DNA from 3 places in the Bacillus paramobilis genome. Region 3 is predicted to be linked to each of the others. Evidence: riboswitches for the same ligand, from Rfam matches in the RefSeq annotation. Region 3 holds a riboswitch; each other region holds the start of a gene.
What was found. A riboswitch is a leader RNA that binds a small molecule or an ion and turns the genes downstream of it on or off. The one in region 3 is predicted to bind S-adenosylmethionine.
Positions count from the first base shown of each region.

Region 1: linked by a shared signal. The riboswitch ahead of AABL52_RS02515 (methionine ABC transporter ATP-binding protein) and the one ahead of AABL52_RS14160 (ECF-type riboflavin transporter substrate-binding protein) in region 3 are both predicted to bind S-adenosylmethionine.
Region 2: linked by a shared signal. The riboswitch ahead of AABL52_RS09975 (amino acid ABC transporter permease) and the one ahead of AABL52_RS14160 (ECF-type riboflavin transporter substrate-binding protein) in region 3 are both predicted to bind S-adenosylmethionine.

Region 1 covers NZ_CP151108.1:511,512-519,727, reverse strand. The annotation lists gene metQ (methionine ABC transporter substrate-binding lipoprotein MetQ) at 1-101, opposite strand, end outside; gene AABL52_RS02520 (methionine ABC transporter permease) at 125-790, opposite strand; gene AABL52_RS02515 (methionine ABC transporter ATP-binding protein) at 783-1,808, opposite strand; SAM riboswitch class I at 1,988-2,095, opposite strand; gene AABL52_RS02510 (hypothetical protein) at 2,221-2,565, opposite strand; gene AABL52_RS02505 (thioredoxin family protein) at 2,720-3,028, opposite strand; gene AABL52_RS02500 (toprim domain-containing protein) at 3,032-3,376, opposite strand; gene gcvH (glycine cleavage system protein GcvH) at 3,756-4,139, opposite strand; gene AABL52_RS02490 (arsenate reductase family protein) at 4,181-4,546, opposite strand; gene AABL52_RS02485 (DUF3937 family protein) at 5,205-5,447, opposite strand; gene AABL52_RS02480 (hypothetical protein) at 5,690-6,217, opposite strand; gene AABL52_RS02475 (phosphatase PAP2 family protein) at 6,361-7,008, shown strand; gene AABL52_RS02470 (PTS transporter subunit IIC) at 7,075-8,088, opposite strand; gene AABL52_RS02465 (L-lactate dehydrogenase) at 8,111-8,216, opposite strand, start outside.
Region 2 covers NZ_CP151108.1:1,930,746-1,938,961, forward strand. The annotation lists gene AABL52_RS09960 (DUF3900 domain-containing protein) at 1-199, opposite strand, end outside; gene AABL52_RS09965 (hypothetical protein) at 315-656, opposite strand; gene AABL52_RS09970 (VanW family protein) at 1,020-1,931, shown strand; SAM riboswitch class I at 2,159-2,265, shown strand; gene AABL52_RS09975 (amino acid ABC transporter permease) at 2,335-3,003, shown strand; gene AABL52_RS09980 (amino acid ABC transporter ATP-binding protein) at 3,023-3,784, shown strand; gene AABL52_RS09985 (amino acid ABC transporter substrate-binding protein) at 3,796-4,587, shown strand; gene AABL52_RS09990 (VOC family protein) at 4,663-5,562, shown strand; gene AABL52_RS09995 (PqqD family protein) at 5,751-6,977, opposite strand; gene AABL52_RS10000 (ThiF family adenylyltransferase) at 6,993-8,162, opposite strand.
Region 3 covers NZ_CP151108.1:2,730,728-2,738,943, forward strand. The annotation lists gene AABL52_RS14155 (ABC transporter ATP-binding protein) at 1-1,413, opposite strand, end outside; gene AABL52_RS14160 (ECF-type riboflavin transporter substrate-binding protein) at 1,424-1,972, opposite strand; SAM riboswitch class I at 2,113-2,228, opposite strand; gene AABL52_RS14165 (aspartate/glutamate racemase family protein) at 2,379-3,062, shown strand; gene AABL52_RS14170 (macrolide family glycosyltransferase) at 3,112-4,290, opposite strand; gene AABL52_RS14175 (peptidoglycan D,D-transpeptidase FtsI family protein) at 4,681-6,807, opposite strand; gene AABL52_RS14180 (ATP-binding protein) at 7,029-8,216, opposite strand, start outside.

The DNA.
Region 1 (8,216 bases), 2.2 Mb from region 3:
GCCCCCACAACTAGTTTCTTTTCATCTTTATCTTTCCCTCCACAAGCAGCTAAACCAAAAATTGAAGTTGAAATAAGTGCTGTAAGTAATAATTTTTTCATTTGAAACATCCTCCCGTTTTTTATTATCGTTTATCTATTCGAGTCGTTACACGATCACCAATCCACTGAATGAAAAATACAACTAGTAATACACAAATTGTCGCAACGATTGTTACATCGTTATTTCCTCGCTGGAATCCTTCTAAATATGCAAGTGTTCCAAGGCCACCAGCACCAACAACCCCCGCCATTGCTGTATAGCCTACTAAAGCAATTGTCGTAACCGTAATACCAGATACTAATGCTGGTAACGATTCTGGAATTAATACTTTCAAAATAATTGTGCTTGTTTTTGCTCCCATTGCTTTTGAAGCTTCAATTACACCTTTATCAATTTCACGAAGTGCAATTTCAACCATTCTCGCGTAGAATGGTGCCGCTCCAATAATTAAAGCCGGCAGTGCTGCACTCGCTCCAAGAATTGTTCCAAGCAGAATCTTTGTGAATGGGATTAATAAAATGATTAAAATGATGAACGGTATCGAGCGGAAAATGTTTACGAACGCTCCAATCGCCGTGTTAACTGCTTTGTTTTCCCATAAATTATCTTTCGCTGTCATAAAGAGTAACAATCCTAAAATTAGTCCTAAAACAAATGTGGCAAGAGCTGCGATTGCCGTCATATATAACGTTTCACCAGTTGCTTCTAACATTTGATTCCAATCAATATTTGTGAGTAACTTATCCATGTGCAATCACCTCCAGCTCTACTTGATCTTGATGTATTCCCTCTATCGCTTGCTGGATCGCTGTTTCCTCACCATTTAAATGAACAACTAAAGTACCGTAAGAGCCGTTATTCGTTTGTGCGATATTTCCTTGCAAAATGCTAACTTCTATATCACTGCGTTGCATTAATCTTTGAAGTACTGGTCTTTCTACAGCCTCACCGATAAACTGCAAACGAACTACTTTACCATCTGGATACTTTTCAATTAAGCTTTCAATCGTTTCATTTGTATCTTCAGAATCCGTTAACTGCTGTACAAATCGTTTCGTAATGTCTTTCTGCGGATTGCGAAATACATCCAGCACTGGACCCGTTTCTACAATCTTTCCTTTCTCCATTACCGCCACTCGATTACAAATCTTCCGAATCACATGCATCTCGTGTGTAATGAGTACAATTGTTAAACCGAGACGCTTATTAATATCTAATAACAAATCTAAAATTTGATCTGTCGTTTCTGGATCAAGAGCTGATGTTGCCTCATCACATAAAAGCACTTGTGGGTTGTTAGCTAATGCTCTTGCAATACCAACGCGTTGCTTTTGTCCTCCGCTCAGCTGAGATGGATACGCATCTCCTCTTCCTTCTAATCCAACAAGATGAATTAGCTCATCAACGCGTTTTCTTCTCGCCGCCCTATCAACACCTGCGATTTCAAGTGGAAACTCGATATTTTCACGTACAGTTCGTGACCAAAGTAAGTTGAAATGCTGAAAAATCATTCCGATTTCTTGCCTTGCCTTACGAAGTTCACTTCCTGTAATTGCTGAAATCACACGATTTGCAATTGTAATTTGGCCTGAAGTTGGTTTCTCTAGCTGATTGAATAATCTGATTAACGAACTTTTCCCAGCGCCACTATATCCGATAACACCAAATATTTCACCTTTGTCTATTTTTAAATTGGCATTATCTACAGCAGTGACATCACCGCTTTTTGCTTTATATATTTTCTTTACATTCTCTAATAGAATCATGGTGTATCACCCCTTTTTTATTTGGATCGACTCCGCAATTTTTTATGTTTAATGCGTGTAGTCCACCGTTATCACTACTTTTATTATTTGAATGTCCTCCACATTCAAACAATAAAAAAACCTTTCCGCTTTAGAGAAGCAGAAAGGTTTATATGCGTATATAACAACATTATCCCTCTCTCTCATCTCTCAAAGCATTTGCTTTGCAGGAATTGGCACCATTTCAACATAAGTTGACGGTTGCCGGGCTTCACAGGGCACAGTCCCTCCACCTCTCTTGATAAGAGAAATCAGATTACATTTTCGTCTGATTTGTAATTTATGAAATTGTCTATATTTTATGAATTGAATTGTATCAATATCCACACACCATGTCAACAGAAATTTTCGTAAAAAATGAACCTTCAGAATTTTAAGCGCCTACTGACATCGGTTTACATATATGAAACATCGATTCAACTAATAGCATCGTTCGATACGTTCCTGAATATTGTACACGTCCATCGTTCATTAACATTTGCAACCTTACATTTCCGTTCACCAATTGTTTTACATCTTCTTCATCTACACAAACGATTTGTTCCGTTCCTCTTTCCTCATGTAGCAGCTCTATATAATCCCTTGAAATTTGTAGCGAACAACTTTCATCTCCAAAACGGAAATTAACAGTTTTTTCTCCTTGTCTTAAAAGCGGCTCTAAATGATATTGACCATTAGCGTAATTTACAAATGATTGCAGCAAAGAATATAATTTCACCCTAAATCACATCCTTCATATCACTTTCTATTACACATACCATTCCCTCTCACTAAAGAGCAATCCTGTTACTTTCGCTCGACAAATACTGTAACCACCCTGCATCTCGACATATTTCCCGAGAAATATGTCGAGGCGGCAAAAACTTTGCCGCCTACTTTAATTCCGTATATAAATATTCAACCGAATGAAATGCATATATCTTCTTCATGAGTGTCCCATTTTCAAAAACAAGTAAACACGGTACACTTTCGATTCCATACTCTTTCGCTAAATGCGGAGCATAATTTAAATCTAACATTCCAATTTTGAGGTCTTCAATTGTCATCTCAACAACTGTTAACATCTTTTTTGCTAATTGGCATGTTCCACACATTGGAGTATATACATATAACACTGTTTTTTCTTCGTTCTCTATTAGGGCTGTTGCTTCGGCTCCTGTCCAGTCAATCACTTCTATCATTCCTTACCGTAAATATTCTGTATAAACGTCAATGTCAGCTCCCCATAATACATTTGCTAAGTGTGAAGATGGCGCAGTTGCCACTTCTCGGTACGAGCGATCAATATAAATATGCTCAGCTTGCGGAAATTCTTTTCGAAACTGTTTCCTTAACTTTTCTCCAGCATCATCAGCATCCACTAGTACATACACTTCCTTATCAAAAAACTGATCAATGAGCTCATCCATTTTCGACAAACCAATTGTACCATTTGTACAAACAATTTCCACCGGTTCACGAATAATAGATTCAATCTTTCTTCTATCTGATTTACCTTCTACAATAATGACTTTTTCTACATAAATCATATGTCATCACCCGATCACCATATACTATACAACCTTTAACTTAGTATATATTATATTCGTTATTTTCATGTTGTTTCCTGTTTATTTTTGCAAAAGAAAAGCGCAAGCGGCTCGTTCAGAACAAGAGGGCATTGGAACTCTTGAACTAGAGGCGCTTTTTGCCTCAAGTGAAAGAGTGAAATGACCGACTGTTCTAGCCGCTGGAGCTAGATCATAAAGAAAAGCGCAAGCGGCTCGCTCAGATTACGAAGCCCCATGAAACCTTACCGAAAAACATTCATTCCCATAATAGCTTATTCAATTGCACCCGATTTTAAATGTATTATGTAACACAAAATAAAAAAGGACAGCACAAAGGCTGTCCTTTAGTCGACTATAATTAGTCTTGGTTTGTCATTTCTGCATATTTTTCTGCAGTTAATAACTTCTCAACTTGGCTTGCATCAGAAAGTTCAACTTTAACCATCCATGCACCCTCGTATGGAGATTCGTTAACAAGTTCTGGTTGGTCACTTAATTCTTCGTTTACTGCTACAACTTTACCACTTACAGGTGCGTATAACTCAGAAACTGTTTTAACAGATTCTACGCTTCCGAATGGCTCGTCAGCTTCGATTGTTGCACCTACTTCAGGAAGTTCAACGAATACGATATCGCCTAGCTCACCTTGTGCAAAGTGAGTAATACCGATAACAACTTCATTACCTTCAGTTTTTACCCATTCGTGTTCTTCAGAGTAACGTAAATTATTTGGAATGCTCATGACTGTACCTCCAGTGAATGTATTAATTATGTAAAAATACCTTATTGGTACTTTTTCCACACACTTTCAAACTGCTCTTCGTTAAAACCAAGTGTTACATTCGTTCCATTTGTTACGATTGGACGTTTAATCAACATGCCATCAGATGCTAAAAGCTCGTACATTTCGTCTTCACTTGCATCCTTTAACTTATCTTTCAGACCAAGTTCACGGTAACGCATTCCACTTGTATTAAAGAATTTTTTTAATGGTAATTCACTTTTTTCATGTAAATTACGTAAATCTTCTTTTGATGGTGGATTTTCAACAATATGAATCATCTCATATGCTACATCGTTTGCCTCAAACCATTTCTTTGCTTTTTGACATGTGCCACACTTTGGATATGAATAAAATGTTACTGTCATAAATTCACCTACTTTTTTACTAACCTTTACCTTTATCATATAGAAAACGTTTTATTATTTCAAACGATTATTCGCTAAACTTTTACTTATTTCGTGATAATTTTTAATAATCCTGCAAATTTTTCTTATTTTTCCGCCATTTGTTAAGAAAAAATAAATAATAAATTTCTTTAGATTCTTCTCTTATCACTCGCCGAACATATATCTTAAACAAACGTTTGATTAATTCCCTATTTTTCTTCATTAGCCCTTGATCTGCATCGACTTCTTCCTACCGAACATACATCTTAAACAAACGTTTGATTAACTCCTCATTTTTCTTTGTTAACCCTTGAGCCGTATCGATTTCTTCCTACCGAACATATACCTTAAACAAACGTTTATTTAATTCCCTATTTTTCTTTGTTAACCCTTGATCTGCATCGATTTCTTCCTACCGAACATATATCTTAAACAAACGTTTATTTAACCATTTCATCCTATAGTCACAAAACCTGGAAACACTTTACATGACAAAGGCGTACAGATAAAGTGAAACTTTAATCAGTGGGGGTCTTACTGCCCATTAAAGCGGGATGAAAGGAATTAACGATTTTAGCCGTAATAATGAGAGTATTCCATGATATTGAAGAAATTACTGCAAAGAAAAAAGACGCATTTAAATGGATGCGTCTTTTGGCGATATTTCTTTTGTGAAATCATATAAAGCAATTGCGCCTAAAATAACCAGTATACTTTCAGGGGCATCTAACAAAATAGTTCTCCAAGTTTCTGAGACTACCCATTTAATACCTGCCGCTGATTCAAGATATGTTTGAAAATAACTAATTGTAAAATCAATTACATATAAACATACTAGTAATGTTAGACCAAATCGAATTAATTTCTTGTTTTTAAACATATAACACCTCTCAAAATTCATTGGATATTTCTAATTTCATTTCATTATATACGAAAATCCATATATTTAATTTTAACACATAAAAATTCCAAATAAATACAATGTGTATATTTGCATATTGTATTGACAGTATTCCATAATTTCGACTAGTAACCTCATAAACAATGGCATCATTTGAACCCACTATGTAACCGATTCCTGCATGTGAAATAAAGGAGAAGCCTAGTTTACAGGCTCCTTCTTTATCGACTCAAATAATCTGCAATTGTTTGAAATACTATGATATACATATTATGAATATTTTGATCCGAAACAGTATCATTATATAATCCCATACCCCAATATTGTCCCTCAGGATTCCCCATATTTACAAATCCTTGTGTATACATCATAGCTTCGTCCCTTGGGGCATTGTTATAATCTAAATCTTTTTCAGTAAAAATCAAGTATGGACGATCCTTTAGACCGATAAAAAATACCGGCTTCTTTAATGATAAAAATAAGTCCGTATACTGCTCCTTTGATGCTTCTTGAAAGTATTCTTTCATGACAAGAAATCCATCAACTTTTGCTGCTTTTTCCTGCATCTCTTCTAACTTCACATTTTCAAACTTTATATTCCTAAACGTATCTTTCGGCTTTTCTCCAATAACTCCAATTACGAGTGCTCTTCCGTTATATTCTAATTTCTCTCCTTCTTTATCCTTTGCACACCCAGCACCGACTAGGCATATCAATATAAAAAATAAGAAATACGATAAACGCTTCATATAGCACCCTCCCCTTCTTTTCAGTCAAGTGACAAAAACGTAAGGTTAATTCAAGAAAATGTAAGTAAAATCGATAGCTCAAATTACGTTTCTATATTATAATCAATTGAATTTACTTACATTACTAAACATAGGAGATTATCATGAAGAAATTTAAACTTCCATCTTTTCTTCCGTTAAGTTATATACTTCTACTCGTACTCGTAAGTCCCCTTTACGATGTATTAAATAAATCTACTGTACACGCAGTAGATGTCACAACTGTAGTAGATGATTGGATTCCATTTGTGAAAGCATTTATTATTCCTTATTTACTTTGGTTCCCTTACTTATACGGCGCACTTATTTATTATTGCTTTGCCAATCGAAAACAATATTATGTCACTTTAAGTAGTATCATTCTTGGAAAACTTGCTTGTTTTTCTATTTATTATTTTTGGCAGACAACTGTACCACGTCCAACAGTCGTTGGATCAGACGTATTTTCCGAACTAGTCCGCTATATTTATAGTATCGATCAACCGGTAAACTGTTTCCCTAGCATTCACGTACTTACTACCTTCGTCATTATGCTAGCTGCCTTTAAACGTAGAGAACAACATGCTTTTGAATATTATATCCTTATGTTCTTCGGTACGCTTATTATTTTATCAACGCTATTTACGAAGCAACACGCGTTTGTAGACGCCATCTCTGGAATGACGCTTGCAAGCATACTTTACTTCGGCGTTCAGTTATTATTAGCAAAAGAAACTGTACGTGTTCCAGTAAAACAAAATCATAAGATGTAACATAACAAAAAAGCAGACTATGGCTTCTACAGTCTGCTTTTCTCTATATAAAAGGAGATTTTCAATTTAAGATTGCGGTACAGTCATATCACCAGAGTGAATACGACCTGCTTTTTTAAGAGCAATGTAAAGTATATAAGAAACAGCTACTGGGATGATGATATAAGTGATTACCATCGCTGGGACAACTTCCCATCCTTCGCTAGAAATTAAATTAATTGGTGCGATAAGAGAACTTAATCCAAGACCTGCAATTTCTTTTCCTGCTTCCAGTTGGAAAATTAATGCGGATACTGGACCAACTATAGCACTGGCGACGACAGTTGGGACGAGAATCATTGGATTTTTAGTGATATTTGGCAACTGTACTTTCGGAGTACAAAGTGCTTGAGCTAATATGCCGCCTAAATTATTTTCTTTCGCTGAGATAACAGAGAATCCGATAAACTGAGCAACACAGCCTGCAAGAGCAGCACCACCCGCAACACCATCTAAGCTAAGTGCGATTGCTAACGCAGCTGATGAAGCTGGAGAGATAAGTAATAATCCCCAAACGACTGCAATGACGATAGAAGCGATAAACGGGCTACCAGCTGAGCTATCTTTAATAAACGCTCCAACTGTATTTAACACAGGAGTAATATTATGAGATAACCAAATACCGACTAAACCAGAACCTAATATTGCCGCAAATGGAACGAGCATCATATCTAACGCAGTTTTTCCACTTAAACGTTTACCAATATAAACAGCTAAAGTCGCTGTTAATAATGCACCGATTGGCTCACCTGTTTTAATAATTAGACCTGCTTCAGTAATTGAAATGGATCCAGCACCAATCGCTCCAGCTACCATAGCCGAGAAGATTACAAGACCATTTGCACCGAGCATAAAAGCAATTCCGGCACCAATGGCTGGTGCCATAAGTGATTTTGCAACAACTCCGATTGTAATAAGCAACGGAATATCAACAATTCTTCCTATATTTTCGATTAGTAAACCAATTCCAAGGGATACGAAAATACCTTGTGCGATTCCAGCAGATGCTTTAAATACACGAGACATTATATATTCCTTCATTTGTTTCACCTTCTCCTATAAGTTAGTAACCAATTGTTTTCATATAATCACGTAAAATATCGTTTGATTTTGCGAATCGAGATTCTTCATCCTCTGTTAAGTTTAATTCTACAATTTCTTTTATACCG
Region 2 (8,216 bases), 800 kb from region 3:
CTTGTTCTGTTTTCGCATGACGTTCTACTTTTCGCTTTGAAATTTTTAATAATTCACCATTCAAAAATTCTTTTAAGGAGCTATCTTCATACTCTTCAGCGTCTAATGTTTGAAAATGTTTGTAGCGTTTATCAACAGCTTCACCTTTTCCTTCTACTTGTACAACATAAAAGGAAAGATAATTTATTTCGAAATCCATATTTATCACCTTGTTTCATTTCATTAACTCTTATCAGTATAGAGATGGAAAAAACTTTCGTCAATTTATATAAGGAAGGGGGGCCCCTTCCTTTATATATTTTTTATTTTCGAAATTAAAATCCGTCTTCTAATGCTGAAAATGGAATGTTTAGTCTATTTTCTATTGTACGTAAACGTTGGTTTAAGCGGTTTAATCTACGTGTATGACGCTCAACCGTGTTTTCTAATTGACGTACTCTTTGCTCAAGCTCATTTACTCGTCTTTCTAGTTGACGGTTTCCAGCACCAGGAAAAGAGATTGGAAGTTGGAATTGTCGAGTTTGATCATATGGATTAACTTGATCTGTTGGATCTATATATTGTTGGTATTGTGCTTGTAAATCATATTGAGGTTGATAAACATTTTGGTTATATGGATCGTATGGATTGTAGGGGTACATAAAAACATCCTCCATTTCTTTAAAATAGGTTAATTCACCATAATGTATGTGTAAAAGCGGAGTGTGGCACGGCAAATACCTATTTATGTTCACAGGATGTTTCTTTATAAATAAGAATATGGAGTTTTTACATTTGTATTCTGTTCGTTTTATGGTATATACTGGATAATGGGGAGAGGTTACGTAAAGGTTACAATTCTATCAAACTCAAACTTTTATGTAAATATGTATAGACATTTGGAAAAGAAAAGAGTAATTTATATAGAGTAAAAAATAACTTGTAACATTTTATAAATATATTGTAAAATGATTGTAACAAAACATACATAAAAATGAAATAATACATAAAAGTAATATTGGGAAAAAGGGGAGAGTCTATTGTTCCGTAAAGTAAAGGGTATATTAGTTGGGGTGTTATGTGTAGCTGTAGTGAGTGGCTGTGGTACAAAAGTCAGTGATGTTGCATTAGTAAGTGATATTGGTGGCCACACGGTAGAGGCTAAAGCAGAAGTACAGGATTCTATTAGTTTAGTAGATGGTCGCACAGGTACGGAAGTGAAAAAGCTAGATTTATCGAGTCTAGGCTATTTTGAAGACGAAGCGAAATTTAAAAAATCGGTAACGAAGGTTGCTAGCGAGGTTGGGAAAAGCGTTGACAAAAAGATGGTTCCTTCACGCGTAGCACCTGATGGAAGTTGGCAAGAAGGAAAACCTGCTTATGAGTTAATGGAAAAAGAATTAGTAGATAAATTATTAAACGTTGGTATGTGGGATTCTTCATATCAATTACCTATTGTTGAGAAAAAGCCTACTGCAACATTAAGTGATGCGCAAGGAAGTGGCACGGTAATTGGTAGATACGAAACGAATTTAGGTGGCTCAGCAGGTGGCCGTATTGAGAATATTCGTTTGTCAGCAGCGAGCATAAATGGAGTTGTATTAGCGAAAGGAGACCGTTTCTCTTTCAATGCATTAATAGGTGATACAACGCCAGATAAAGGATACCAATTAGGAAAAGAAATTGTAGATGGTAAATTAGTAGATGGCTACGGCGGTGGTGTTTGTCAAACATCATCAACTTTATACAATGCAGCAGATCAAGCTGGTTTGAAGATGGTAGAGAGAACAACGCATTCTAAAACGGTAGGATACGTTCCACAAGGAAGAGACGCTACAATTGCATATCCATACTTAGACTTAGTGTTTGAAAACACGAATGATGCACCTGTGAAACTTTATATGGGCATTCAGGGCGGAAAGTTAGTTGCTGAAGTACATAAAATGAGATAAGAATAATTAATCTATAAAAAAGCCATTATTTCTATTCTTAATAGAAATAATGGCTTTTTTTGTGCAATTTATCCAGTGTAAATTATATTCCTTAAGACTGGCTGAATGTGAGGAATAAGCTATTCGAAAAAGTATTGAATTTAATTCTTAGTTTTCCTATTGACATTATATATAATTAACTGTATTCTTCATATTAACAACTAAATAAATGGAAATATTTATTAGTTTTCTTATCAAGAGAGATGGAGGGACTGGCCCGATGAAATCTCAGCAACAGGCTACAAAAGTACTGTGCTAATTCCAGCAAACGTATAATGCGTTTGGAAGATGAGGGGAAATGGATTAACATTCAACTCTTCTTATATATGTAAGAAGAGTTTTTTGTTTAGAGAGGGGGGATAGAGTGAAGTTTGATGTAACGTATTTTTTAGAAAGTTTTCCGCAATTATTTAAGTATGTATACATAACTTTAGGGATTACTTTAGTTTCAATGATTATTTCTTTTGTTATAGGGATTGGCTTGGCGATTGTAACGAAGAACAAAACAAAATTTTTATATCCTATTGTAAGGGTGTATATTTCTTTCTTTAGAGGAACGCCGCTATTAGTTCAATTGTTTGTGTTGTATTTCGGATTACCACAAATCTTTCCGACATTTACAGTGCTTACAGCTATGCAAGCAACTTTAATTGGCCTAAGTTTAAATAATGCTGCTTATTTATCAGAAATTATTCGAGGTTCATTAAATGCTGTGGAATCGGGGCAAATGGATGCTTGTTTATCAGTTGGAATGACAAAGGCGCAAGCGATGCGACAAATTATTTTCCCGCAAGCTATTCGTGTAGCGGTACCGTCACTTGGAAATAATTTTGTCGGATTGTTAAAAGAATCTTCGTTATCTTTTGCTCTTGGGGTGGCTGAAATTTTAGCGCAAGCGAAAATGCTAGCGGCACAATCGTATCGTTATATGGAAAGTTATTTAGCGGTAGCAATAGTATATTGGATTATTACAATCGTAATTAGTTGGGGACAGAAAAAGTTAGAAAAGAAACTTGATGCACCGTATTTGTAACAGGAATGAGGTGATATGTGTGATTGAGATAAGTGATTTGTATAAATCTTACAAAAGTAATGAAGTATTAAAAGGAATCTCACTTACTGTAAATAAAGGAGAAGTGGTAGTCATTATTGGACCTTCTGGTTCAGGTAAATCGACATTATTAAGATGTTTAAATTTATTAGAACAACCAGAGGATGGAAGTATTAGAATTGAAGATTTAGAGATTCATGCGAAAAAACTTTATAAAAAAGAAATAATACAATTACGTCAAAAAACGGCTATGGTTTTTCAAAACTATAATTTATTTAAAAATAAAACAGCATTACAAAATATTACAACAGCATTAACGGTTGTACAGAAAAAAAGTGAAGAAGAGGCAAAGAGAATAGCGAGAGAAATATTAAAACAAGTAGGCTTAGCTGATAAAGAAAGTTTTTATCCAACAATGTTATCGGGAGGGCAACAGCAAAGGATAGGGATTGCTAGGGCAATGGCTTTAAATCCCGCGGTTTTATTGTTTGATGAACCGACTTCTGCACTTGACCCAGAATTGGTGAATGAGGTATTGCAAGTTATTAAAGACTTGGCAAGACAGCATATAACGATGGTTGTTGTTACACATGAAATGAATTTTGCAAAAGACGTGGCAGATCGCGTTATTTTTATGGCTGATGGAATTATTATAGAGCAGGGGACGCCGAAAGAGATTTTCCGAAACCCGCAAAATGAACGTACGAAAAAGTTTTTACGGCAATTAAATGCTTCTGAAGAAGGCAATCATTTCGTTATTTAGGAGGAAGAGCTATGAAAAAATCATCATTATTATTAACACTAGCATTAACAGTATCAGTTGGAGTTTTGTCTGCTTGTGGTTCGGATACAGCAAGTAAAAAGACAGATGAAAAAGTAGTGAAAGTTGGGACTTCTGCAGGGCGTAGTCCATTTATATTTAAAGAAGGCGAGAACGTAAAAGGTTTTGATGCTGAAATTATTGAAGCGGCTGCTAAAAAAGCTGGGTATAAAGTAGAATGGAATGTTTCTGATTTTGAGGGGTTATTCGGTTTATTAGATTCAGGTCGTATTGATACAATTGCAAATGAACTATCAGTCTCTCCGGAAAGGAAAAAGAAATATGATTTTTCAATTCCATACGTGTACTCAGGCTCTGTTTTTGCGGTGAAGAAGGATAACCATACAATCAAATCGTTAGAAGATCTAAAAGGTAAGACTGTAGGTGTTGGACTTGGTACAGCAGGAGAGCAGGAGTTAAAAGCACTAAATAAAAATAATGCTTTTACAATTAAGACATTCTCAGAAGATCCGACAGCCGAATTGAATGAAGTAGGACTTGGACGTGTCGATGCTTATTATAATGATAAAGTTCAAGTAGAAACGACAATTACAAAAGCAAAACTAGATAATGTTAAAGTCGGATTTGGTCCACTTGAATGGGGAGAGATTGCATTTCCATTTGCTAAAAAGAGCGAAAAGTTGGAAAATATAAATAAAGCGTTAAAAGAGTTAGAGCAAGATGGCACATTAAGTGAGATATCGAAAAAATGGCTAAAAGTTGATGCTACGAAAAAACAAAATTAAGGTGTATTCGTTGAATGGGGCTATCACCTATCAATTAATATAAAAAAATAAAGGGAACTAGAGAGGGAGTTATTCATGGTACAAATTCATCCGAAAACACGTATTGGTCATGTTGAATTTAAAGTGCAAGATTTAGAGCGCCAAATTGCTTTTTATGAGAATGTAGTAGGCTTAGAAGTAATTAAACAGGAGGCGAATAAAGCATATTTATCAGGAAAAGGTGGAAAGAGCACGTTACTTGTTCTTGAAAAGTTAGAGGACGGGATTCTGCAAGAGCCGCGTACGACTGGCATATATCATGTAGCCTTTTTAGTTCCGACTCGTGAAGCATTTGCATCGGCATTATTTGGGGTGATTCGTAATAAGAATGTAATTGATAGTCCAGCTGAACAAGAAGGGCGTTATACATATTCTAATGAAATTTTACCAATTTCAAGGTTTAATAGTGCAAGTGATCATACGTATAGCGAAGCGTTTTATTTACAAGATTTAGAGGGGAATGGTATTGAAATTTATGCAGACCGTCCGCGTGATCAATGGGGAGAAGGACCAGGAGGAAGTACGCCGCTAGATTTAAAAGAACTGGCAACACTCGTTGATTATGAGGCTGATGGATTACCTACTGATACTGTCGTTGGGCACGTACATTTACGAATAGCTGATGTAGAGAAGTCACATGAGTTTTATGTAGAGACAGTAGGGTTTGAAGTGCAACAACGCGAAGACGACTGCTTATTCATTTCTGCAGGAGGGTATCATCACCATATAGGTGCAAATACGTGGAACGGAGTACATAATCCACATCCACCAGCACATGCAACTGGACTTAAAGTGTATACAATTGTATTACCGTATAAAGAAGCGTTAGATGAAGTGAAAGAAAGATTAATAGAAAAACAACATAAAGTAAACGAAAGTACAAACGGATTTACAGTAGTAGATCCTAGTGGTATTACAGTAGGTTTTATAATTTAATAGATTAGAACTAAAATGTTATGATTTATTTCCCGTGAAACGTAAAAATTTTAAAGATAGGTAACATAATGTGATTGAAGAATAAATACCCAAGAAAGTAGTATGAAATTACATACTACTTTCTTGGGTTAAAGAGCACTTTATATATTTTTAGCGTAAAGATAGAGAAGGATATAAAAAATTAGTTATTATTGAGAAATTTGCTTTATTTTATTATTACGTAAATAACCTACAAACCATGAAATGATAACGAATAGAATTGGTATTAGTGTAATAATAATCATGATAATACCGTCTATAAATTGCCATGATAAAATAGGGGTATTGTTTAATTGGTAAGAGATATTTTTTATAAATTGTATAGAAAGGGGTAAAGTAATAAAAAAGAAGAAGTATAGAGCCCAACAAATACCAATTATATAAAATACGCTATACCATTTAATAACATTTCGCTCATGAGGGCTAATATTTTCTAGTTCATTATCATTTTCAATATTTTTTTGCTTTTTAAAGAAGGACCTTAAATATAAATTTGTATTTTCTAGTAAATTGTTACATTTAAAAATTGTAACGAAAACATAATAAATATCAGTTTTCATAAAGAACATGAATTGAAAAACTAAAGAAATCAAAAGAGATATGTTGAGCATTTTAATAAATGAAATAATTGTTGCATGAATAGGAATAATATCAAGTTGATTTAGAAATTGCACCCAAATGCCAATTCCTAATAGTGCTCCATCCCAAGCCATTCCAGCTAAATAAGCCCGAAATCTTTTTTGCGGTGGGATTAATACAATATTAGACATATCTGTTTCAGCAACCATAAAGACTAAACGATGGCTTAATCCAATGCGACTTCCTATTTTTAAAGAACGTGCAGATATAAGGTGTGCGAGCTCATGAAAAAAAATAAGTATCCAAATAGAGAAGGTAATAATCCCTAAAGACATAACATGTGAATTTACAATGAAAAAATCATATGGTTTAGGGAAAAATTCTGTATGAGTAATAGTAAGAATTAGACCAGAAAAAAAGACGGAAAAATATAAAATATAAGCGAAGCGGTTGAATAGAATATCTCCCGTTTTCTCTGGAATCCACGAAAAATGATCTGCTTTATGTATAATTTTATTAATAATAACTCCATTTACTGTATAAACAAATTTATATTCATGAATGAGGTCTTGAGCGAAATCTATTATATCTATATGTTCGCCTGTATCTTTATAAATTATATCCTGAACCTCTTGGATGGTATAACCCTTGTCTAAAAGGTTGATAATTTCTATTCCGATATTTGGTAAAATTATAAAGTCACTTATATCAGTGCGACCAATAAGAGTTTCAGAGTCATTTTCAATTCTATGTTTAAGATTATGCATTTTTAGTTGGGAAGAAGGTGTTAGTTGCAAAGAGAAAACCTCCTGTTATTTTGAGTGAATTTTATGATAGTTTTCAAAAGTATTTTGTAGTGCATTAAACATAGGGTTTGTTTGCGCTTGGTGATTACAAGTTAAGCAATTGTCATTTTTAGTCCATTCGAAAGGTATAGATTTTTCGAACGTATGAAAATCTATATTGATCAATCGACCATTGGATTCTAGGTCTCCTATTTTTGTTATAAGCTTCATTAATTCAGTGCACATCATAGCGGTAATAATTTGAGGGTTTGAGAAAACTGTAGCAGTGGGAGATTTTTTTTCATTTTCTAGTATGCTTTGTATAAATAGAAGATAGTCTTCAGCAAGTTCCATACGGTGCAAGTGTAAGCAATCTAAGCAACCCGTTTCGTTTGGTATAATTGTATAAAACATTCCATATGTTAAATCTACTCCGCCACTAATAAACGGAATGTTTTTTTCTAAGCATACTGTATTTACCCAACGTTGAATTTTCATTTGAGGTTGATCAGCCGCAAGTATTACAATATCACTATTTGAAATTATTCTTTCCACATCTTCTTGAGATTTTATTTCTTTATTGATTGCTTCTGTTTTTATATTACTATTAAAATGCTTTATAAAACTTTGAGCTTCATGTATTTTTAATTTTCCGATACAATTTTCATGAAATAAAAATTGTCGATTGAGATTACTAAGTTCAACCGTATCGAAATCTATAAAGCGAATATTATGAATGCCCATCCCAGCTAAGTTTACTAGTATATGATTTCCAAAGCCACCCATCCCAATTATTGTTACTTGAGTTTCATTCAACTTTTTTTGAATAGCGCTCGGGCTAGTATGTATATCACAGAATAAAGAATAATAGTTAAGGTTAGCTTTGTATCGCTCTCGCTGTTCGTGTGAAAGTTCAGAATTTATTTCTAGTGAATTATTAATTAGAAATCCTAAATTATTTAACTCCTCTATTGCTTCAATAACTTCAGCAAGCTGTATTTTAGGATAGGTTTTTATTATTTCTTCGTATATTTCATTAATTGTTTTAGTACCATCCATAAGTTTTATTAAAGTTCGGATAGATTTATTTGTGTCATCAATTTCAACGGCGGTACCGAAGGAATCTCCTAATCTAATCGTTCCAGAATCAAATTCATAACAAGGGTGTATCTCTTTATACTTTGGCAAAAAAATCATATAAATCACTTCTTTCTAGTAGTTATTAAAACACAAGAATTGTCTGTAAAGACA
Region 3 (8,216 bases):
CTGTTTATAATGATAATAATCTTGTCCCGCTGTCGGTTCATCTAAAATGATCAGTTTCGGATTTGTTGTTAGTACAGATGCAATCGTTACTCTCTTTTTTTGTCCATAACTTAATGCCTGAATTGGCCAATTACGAAATGGATACAAACCACAAATTTTTAATGTGTCTTCCGCTCTAAGCTTAATTTCTTCCTTTGAAACCTTTTTTAATTTTAATGAAAATGAAACCTCTTCTATAACAGTGGGTTGCGTAATCATATGATTTGGATTTTGCATCACATAAGATATAATCTCTCCACGTTTACGAATAGACCAAGAATTAATATTTACTCCATCAAATAAAATCCTATCATTTTTTGTTTTGTTTATCCCTATAAGACTATGAGCTAGTGTTGATTTTCCAGCTCCATTATGACCTAAAAGTGCTACAATTTCCCCTTCTTTTATTGAGAAATTTACATTTTCTAATACTTTTTGTTTATTAGGATAGGAGAAAGACAAATTTTCTACTTTCAATAATTCTTTGTTTGTAGGAGTGCTTTTACAAAAAACTTGCTTCTCCATCCACTCAGTTATTGCGTTACTTACATTTTCTCTTTGAAGATTTTCAAGTGGATATATTATTGAATTATTACCACCAAAAGGTAATCTCTTTAATCCTTCTATGTACATAGGTTCTCTTAAGCCGATAGATGGTAATATATTTGACGTTAAAATCTCTTCTGGAGTTCCTATCGCAACAATTTCCCCGTCATCCATTAAAATGATTTTATCTAAATCTAGATTTAATATTTCTTCTATTCGATGTTCAATAATTACAATTGTTTTATTATATTGTTTATGTATACCTTTAATAAGTTCTACTGTATGTAAGCTACTTACAGGATCTAGATTCGCTAAAGGTTCATCAAATAATAATATATCGGCATTCGTTGTTAACAACCCTGCTAGAGAAACAGTTTGTTTTTGTCCCCCTGATAATTGATGTGGACTTTGTTTATGAAAAGAATGCATCTTTACCTTTTTTAATGAATCTGAAACAATTTTTTTCATAGTGTTTTGATTTACACATTCATTTTCTAAATAAAAAGCTACATCTTCTTCTACTGTAAGACCAATAAATTGAGCATCTTGATCTTGCAAAATTGTTCCTACCTGTTTACTCTGTTCAAAAATACTCCCTTTCCTCGGGTCTTTTCCGGCAATTAAAATATTACCAGTGCTAATCCCCCCATAAGAAAACGGGATTAGCCCATTGATACAATGAGCTAACGTTGACTTCCCTGAGCCACTACGTCCAGCGATTAATACTTTTTCCCCAGGATATATATGAAAAGTAATGTCTTTTACAGTAGTCTGCGCCGCATGCTCATATTGAAAGCTAAATTGTTCAAAAGATATAATTGGTTGCATGTTAACATCCCTACTTTTCAATTTTTAAATGTGTATGTTTCTTATTAGACTTAGCTAGACCTATTGTAATTGGTAACCCAAGTACTAAAAATACAATAACATCCGCAATTGTTGCTCCTAATACTTGTATAACAATTTTGTCAAACGGTTCTCCCATCACAATAATATCGAATGCACCAGCAAATATAATAGCAAAGACAATACCAAGTAATCCAGCGATAGCTAAATAAGAAATATCACCCTTATTATACGTCCCGTTTTTCACACTAAAGCCAACTCTTTTTTGTATGAGTCCCATTGCAAATCCGATAATGCCTGAACTAATAACCCATCCCCACCAAATACCCCAACCAGCGATTGTATCCGTTACGGTATGACCGATAACTCCTATTAACAGTCCTGCCACTGGGCCAAATAACGCTCCAAAAACAGTTAAAATAGCTAATGCAGGTTTAATAAATGTATTTGGTGCAATAGAAAATCCCCAAAGTCCTAATATCCCATATAATGCTGCTCCAATTCCGATTGCCACTACTAACTTCGTTGATAATTTGTTCATTACAATTCCCCTCTCATATTAGTCAACTTTTATTACTCTATATTTATTTTGAAAATGAATTATGCATCGACACTCCCTTTCTATACAACAAAAAAATGACCCCTTATATAAGAGGTCATTTTCTTTCACGTTCAAGAATCCTCTTATCTTCCAAAAAACACATCGTGTCCTCTGCGGAATTAGCACCTTCCTATAAATGTACATAGGGGTTGCTGAGGTTTCATAGGGCCGTTCCCTCCACCTCTCTGGATAAGTATTAATTTGTAATTCGTATTATGGCACTAAGAAGAATAAATATCAACACTTTTCTAATTATTTTTATTTTTTGTTAAATGCCACATTTAAATCATTGTATTCTTATCGGAATTATGAAATAATGAACTCAAAATTGTTTCAGGAGGTATATATGATGAAAGTAATTGGTTTAATTGGTGGACTAAGTTGGGAATCTACATCGTTATACTATAAACATATTAATACACTTACACTCTCTCAATACGATCAAAATGCAAAGCTTGTTTTATATAGCATGGATTTTGGTGAGGTAACTACCTTACTACAAAATCATCAATATGAAGAAGTGAAAAACGAATTGGTCACCGTTGCAAAAAAGGTTGAAAATTCCGGGGCAGAATGTTTATTAATGTGTTCCAATACAGTACATTTATTTGCTGAAGAAGTAGAACAGGCAATATCAATACCGCTCCTTCACATCGGTGATGTAAGTGCAAAGGAAGTGGTAGAACAGAATATAAAACGTATCGGACTATTAGGAACGAGACAAACGATGGAACAAGACTTTTATAAATCTCGTCTAGCGAATTATAACATTGAGACAATTATCCCAATTAAAGAAGATAGAGATTTTATACATCATGTTATTTTAAATGAATTAAGTAAAGGAATTATTTCAGAATCATCCAAAGAAAAGCTATTACAAATTGCAAAATCATTAATTCAAAATGGTGCAGAGGGTATATTACTTGGATGTACTGAAATTCCTTTGCTTATTTCTCAAAACGACCTTACTGTACCTGTTTTTGATACTGCTTTAATACATGCAAATACTGCTGTGCAGTTTGCGGGATAATAATATAAAAGCATAAAGGTAGCATCTCTATGCTTTTATATTGCCCAAACTATTTATTTAAAAGAGCTTTAATAACTTCGATTGCTTCTTTTGAACCACCGCATTCTAAAAAACTATCATTCAGTTTTCGTATACCATGTTTATACTTTTCATTTGAAAGAACGTCTATTACCGCTTCATTTAGAGTTTGCACATTAACATGCTCTTTCAATAATCTATGTGCTGCTTCCAGCTCAGTTAATCTTTGTGCTATCATTGGTTGGTCTTTATCATGTGGAATTATGACAAATGGGACATTAAAATAAATAGCATCGTGCACACTATTCATGCCACCATGTGTAATAAAAACATCTGCTTCACTTAATATTTCTGATTGGGGTACGTATGAAGCAATAATAAAATTGTCTGGCGCTTTCTTAATTTTAGAACGATCATTTCTATCACCAATTGCCATTACAACTATTCCATCAAAATCTGAAAAAGTATCAATGCAAGTATTAAAGAATGGTTCGAGTCCTTCAAGCAGTGTTCCCATTGAAATATAAATAACTTTCTTATCTTTAAGTAATTCTAGTGGAAACTCTACATTTGTTTTACGCTTTGAAATACTTGGCCCAATAAAAATATTATTTTCTCCGAACGCATCGCTATTAGGTTGAAAATAACGACTTGTGTACACGAGCGAAATATCACCCTTATTATGCATAAATTGAAGATTATTTTTGGGCTTTACTCCAAATTCGTTTTCTATTTGATATAATAACTTTTCAGAAAGTTCATCAGGTTGAAATTGTATTTCTGCATTTGGATGAAAAGGTAAAGTCTCTAAAAATTCTGGAGGAATTAAAAATATAGGAGAAGAAACTACGCCTGGAATTTGTAAATACTCCTTTACTAACTCTCCAGCACCAAATATATCATAAATTACGAAATCAAAATTTATTCTTTCACATAATTGTTTTGTAATTTTTAATATATATAAAGAAGTTTGAACATGTACATGAAAGAAAGAATTCAGCCCAGATGAAGTTTCATTATCAATAGAAATCTCCTTTAATAAATCCGGATGGGTATATACAGTCGCTCCCAAATCTTCAATTCTGCCTCTAAAATGTTCTGTTGTAATATAATGTACGTGATCACCCCGTTCAGTAAAGGCTTTGACTAAACTTAATGTAGGGTTTACATGTCCTTCTGCTGGAAAATTAACCACTAAAATATTTAGCACTTATTTCTCACTCCTTACATTTCAATGCTCTTATTAATCATACTGTAAATATTACCGTCAATCTTCACCTAATAGTCCTAATATGCTTGCTACTTAAGATTGATAAATAATTGTCAGTTATTAACATAAAAAAAGCATCTACATAAGTAGATGCCTAACCGTGATAAGGAGTGTTCTGTGAGGATAGAATAAGCTTTTCAGCTTGTCCTATGCTATCAATATATGATTTATTTTATAAAAGGTGAATAATTGATAGAATTATTTCACCCATTTTATTCAATTAAATAGATAATATACTATTTCTACTTTACCTATTATACCTCGTTTCTAATTTATTCCTATGAAAAAACGCCTCTAGTTCACATGATTGCTAGAGACGCTTCGTACATTTTAATTCTCTTTAGGATCATCTATTTTTGGCGATTCTCCACTTAAACGCTTGTTTTTCAATTCGAAATAAGCATCTAAAACTTCTTTTCCAATATCAGAGTTAATGCCAGATTTATCATTAATAACCCATGGTACAACTACAGAGAACGCTACTTCCGGATTATCATATGGCGCATATCCTGCTAACGTTAAATTATAACATTCCCTTCTCTCGCCTTTTTCATTTCTTCCGATATCACTTTCACCACCGTAAACTGTCTGTGCTGTCCCTGTTTTACCTGCTGGTTTATACGATGCTTTTTGGAACGCCCTTACTCCAGTTCCATCACCTTCTTGGAATACCCTTCTAAATCCTTCTTTTACTTGATTTATATATTCCTCTTTCATATCTATTTTATTTAAAACGATTGGCTCTACTGAATGTACCACTTTACCAATTTCATCTTTTTGCGACGTTTGCTCTCTAACCTCTTGAACAATTTGCGGCTTCATTCGATATCCACCGTTTGCGATTGTTGAAATATACTGTACAAGTTGAAGTGGTGTATACGTGTCATATTGACCAATTGAGTAGTCTAATAAGAAACCTGGTTGGTTATCTTTTTTACCAATTTGTCCAGCTGTTTCATTTGGTAAATCGATACCCGTTGGAACACCTAATCCAAATTGCCTAAAATAATACCTCATTTTATCAAAGTACTCCTGTTTAATATTTAATGAGCTATTTTTCACATAATCCACACCTGCAATTTTTAATGCTGTATGAAACATATAAACGTTTGAAGAAACTTGTAACGCTCTTAAATCATCAATATTTCCGAACTCTTTCCAAGATTTTTTTTCCTTAGTTCCTTTAAACTTCATTGGTGCATCATAAAAATAAGTACCTGGTGTTATAGCTTTTGTTTCAAATCCAGTTAAAACTGTCGCACCTTTCACTGTTGATCCAAGCTCGTATGAACTAGTCATTGTGCCTAATGCATAGTCTTCAACTTCTGTTTTCCCATCTTTTTCTACAAGTCTTTTCCCAGCCATTGATAATACTTGTCCGTTTTTCGGATTCATCATTACAACGAAAGCACGGTCCAACATCGATTCTGAACCTTTATATGCTTTTAATATTTTTTCAATACTTTCTTCTACTTTTTTCTGCAGCTCCATATCTATTGTTAAAGTTAAGTTCTTACCGCTTTTCCCCTCAGAAACTGTTTCCGTTCTAATTGTATTACCTTGTTTATCAGCAACGCTTCTTACTTCTCTTTTTGCCCCATGAAGTACATCTTCGTATTGCTGCTCGATATAACTTTTTCCAACCCTATCATTTCGGCTATAATCACGTACCAAGTAGTAATCTAATCGTTCACTCGGTAATCCTTCATCGGAATTAGAAACATTTCCAAGAACGGATCGGAATAATCCATCATTTACATACACTCTCTCCCAATCAACCGATACGTCTACTCCTGGAAGATTCGCTAAACCTTCACTAATTATAGTAAATTCTTTTTCACTAACATCTTTTTTAATAATTTGAGGAGCCATTTGATAGCCTGCAGTCATCTTACTTTTAATAGCTAACACTTTTATATCTTTATCTGTTAATTCCTGAAGATTTTTATTTGTAACTCGTTTTCTTTTTAACTCTTCTATTTTTTTATCTAGCTTCTTACCGCTAATATCCTTCTCTCTAAATGTATCTATTTCTTTTTTAGATACTAGATTTTCAGCCAGTTTCGGATTTAATTGCATCCAAAAATCTTTCTTATCTGTCTCAGTTAACTTAGCAATATCTTCTTGCGGCATTTCAATTATATCTGCAAGTTGTCTTGCAGTTTTTAATATATCTTCTGATTTTACACCTTTCATCTTTGTGTACGTGATCGTTCGTAAAGATTTATTATCAACAACCGGATTCCCTTCTCGATCAAATATTTTCCCGCGCGGGACGGAAAGACTCACAGTTGCATTTTCTCTCTTTTCTACTTCATTTTTATAAGTCTCTCCATCGAGAATTTGCACTTTCCCTAACTGTATAATCATTGCAGAAAATAATAAAAATACACAAAGAAATAAAATATTTAATCGCGTCGGTATTGCTCTACCACTTTTTTTCTCTTGCTTTTTCACTTTGTTATAATCTCCTCCTTACAGTATTACTAATAATAGAATCTATATATTAAAAGTAATGCACGTTTTCTATACAGTACTTTATACAAATATTAATATATCGATAAAAACTTAATAGAAATTAAAACAAAGGTAAAGAAAAGGTAAAGTTTATTAAATTAAATATAAAAATACCCAATGAAAAAAATTTAGCTTTTTTCATTGGGTATTTAATCATTTATTTAAGAATGAATGCTAGAACGTATCGGTATACATCTATCATCACAATGTGATAAAGATTCTTTACTTTGAACTTTCGGCAAGTAAATCGTTACTGTTGTCCCGACACCAACCTCACTCATAATACTTATATTTCCTTGATGACTCTCGATAATTTTATAACTTAACATTAATCCAATACCGGTACCTTTTTCTTTCGTACTATAAAAAGGCTCACCTAACCTCTTAATTCTTTCTTCAGGTATTCCTATTCCTTCATCAATTACATGAATAATGACACCATCATCGTTTATTTCTTTTATGTGAATTGTAATCTTCCCACCATTTGGCATAGCTTCGATAGAATTTTGCAAAATATTAATAAATACTTGTTTCAATTGATTTTCTGAGCATTCAATACTTATATCGTTGGATTCTGCATATAATTCGACTTGAATATTTGTCATAATTGCTTTTGTATTCATTAACGATACGACATTTTTATAAATTTGATAAATATTTTTTTGTTCTGTATTCATTTCATCTGTTTTAGCAATTGACAAAAATTCTTGGAGAATTGCTTCTATTCTTTCAATTTCCGAAAGCATAAGATCAAAATATTTTTCTTGATCCTCTTTATTAATTTGGAATAACTGTATAAACCCTTTAATGACAGTTAATGGATTCCTCACTTCATGAGCTACACCCGCTGCTAATTGACCGATCGCTGCAAGTGTGTCTGATTTATTTAGTAATTCTTCTGTCTTTTTCCGCTCTGTAATATCACGTACAATGATCATTATTTTATCCTGTAATAATGGTAAGCATCTAGCTTCAAAGAAATCAACACTCCCATTAATTGTAAGTGGATACTCAACAATTACATTCGTTCCTTTTTCCTCCACTTGATGAATTGCTTCCTGAAACTGCTGTGCTACTGGAGATGGTAATACTTCGAAAAACTTTTTTCCCATAAAAGCTTCTGCCGGTACGTAAAATTTCGAAGGGGATCCTGCTTTATAATCTATAATTGTGCCATCATCTTCTGTTAAAAAACATAAATCTGGTAAAGCCTTAAAAATTAATTCCAATTCAGACGTTTGTTGTTTTAACTGCTCTTCTATCGCTTTTAAATGTGTAATATCTACACCGACAGCCCAGTAGCTATACCCTGTTACAGGAAACTGTTCTGATATATTGGACCACATAAT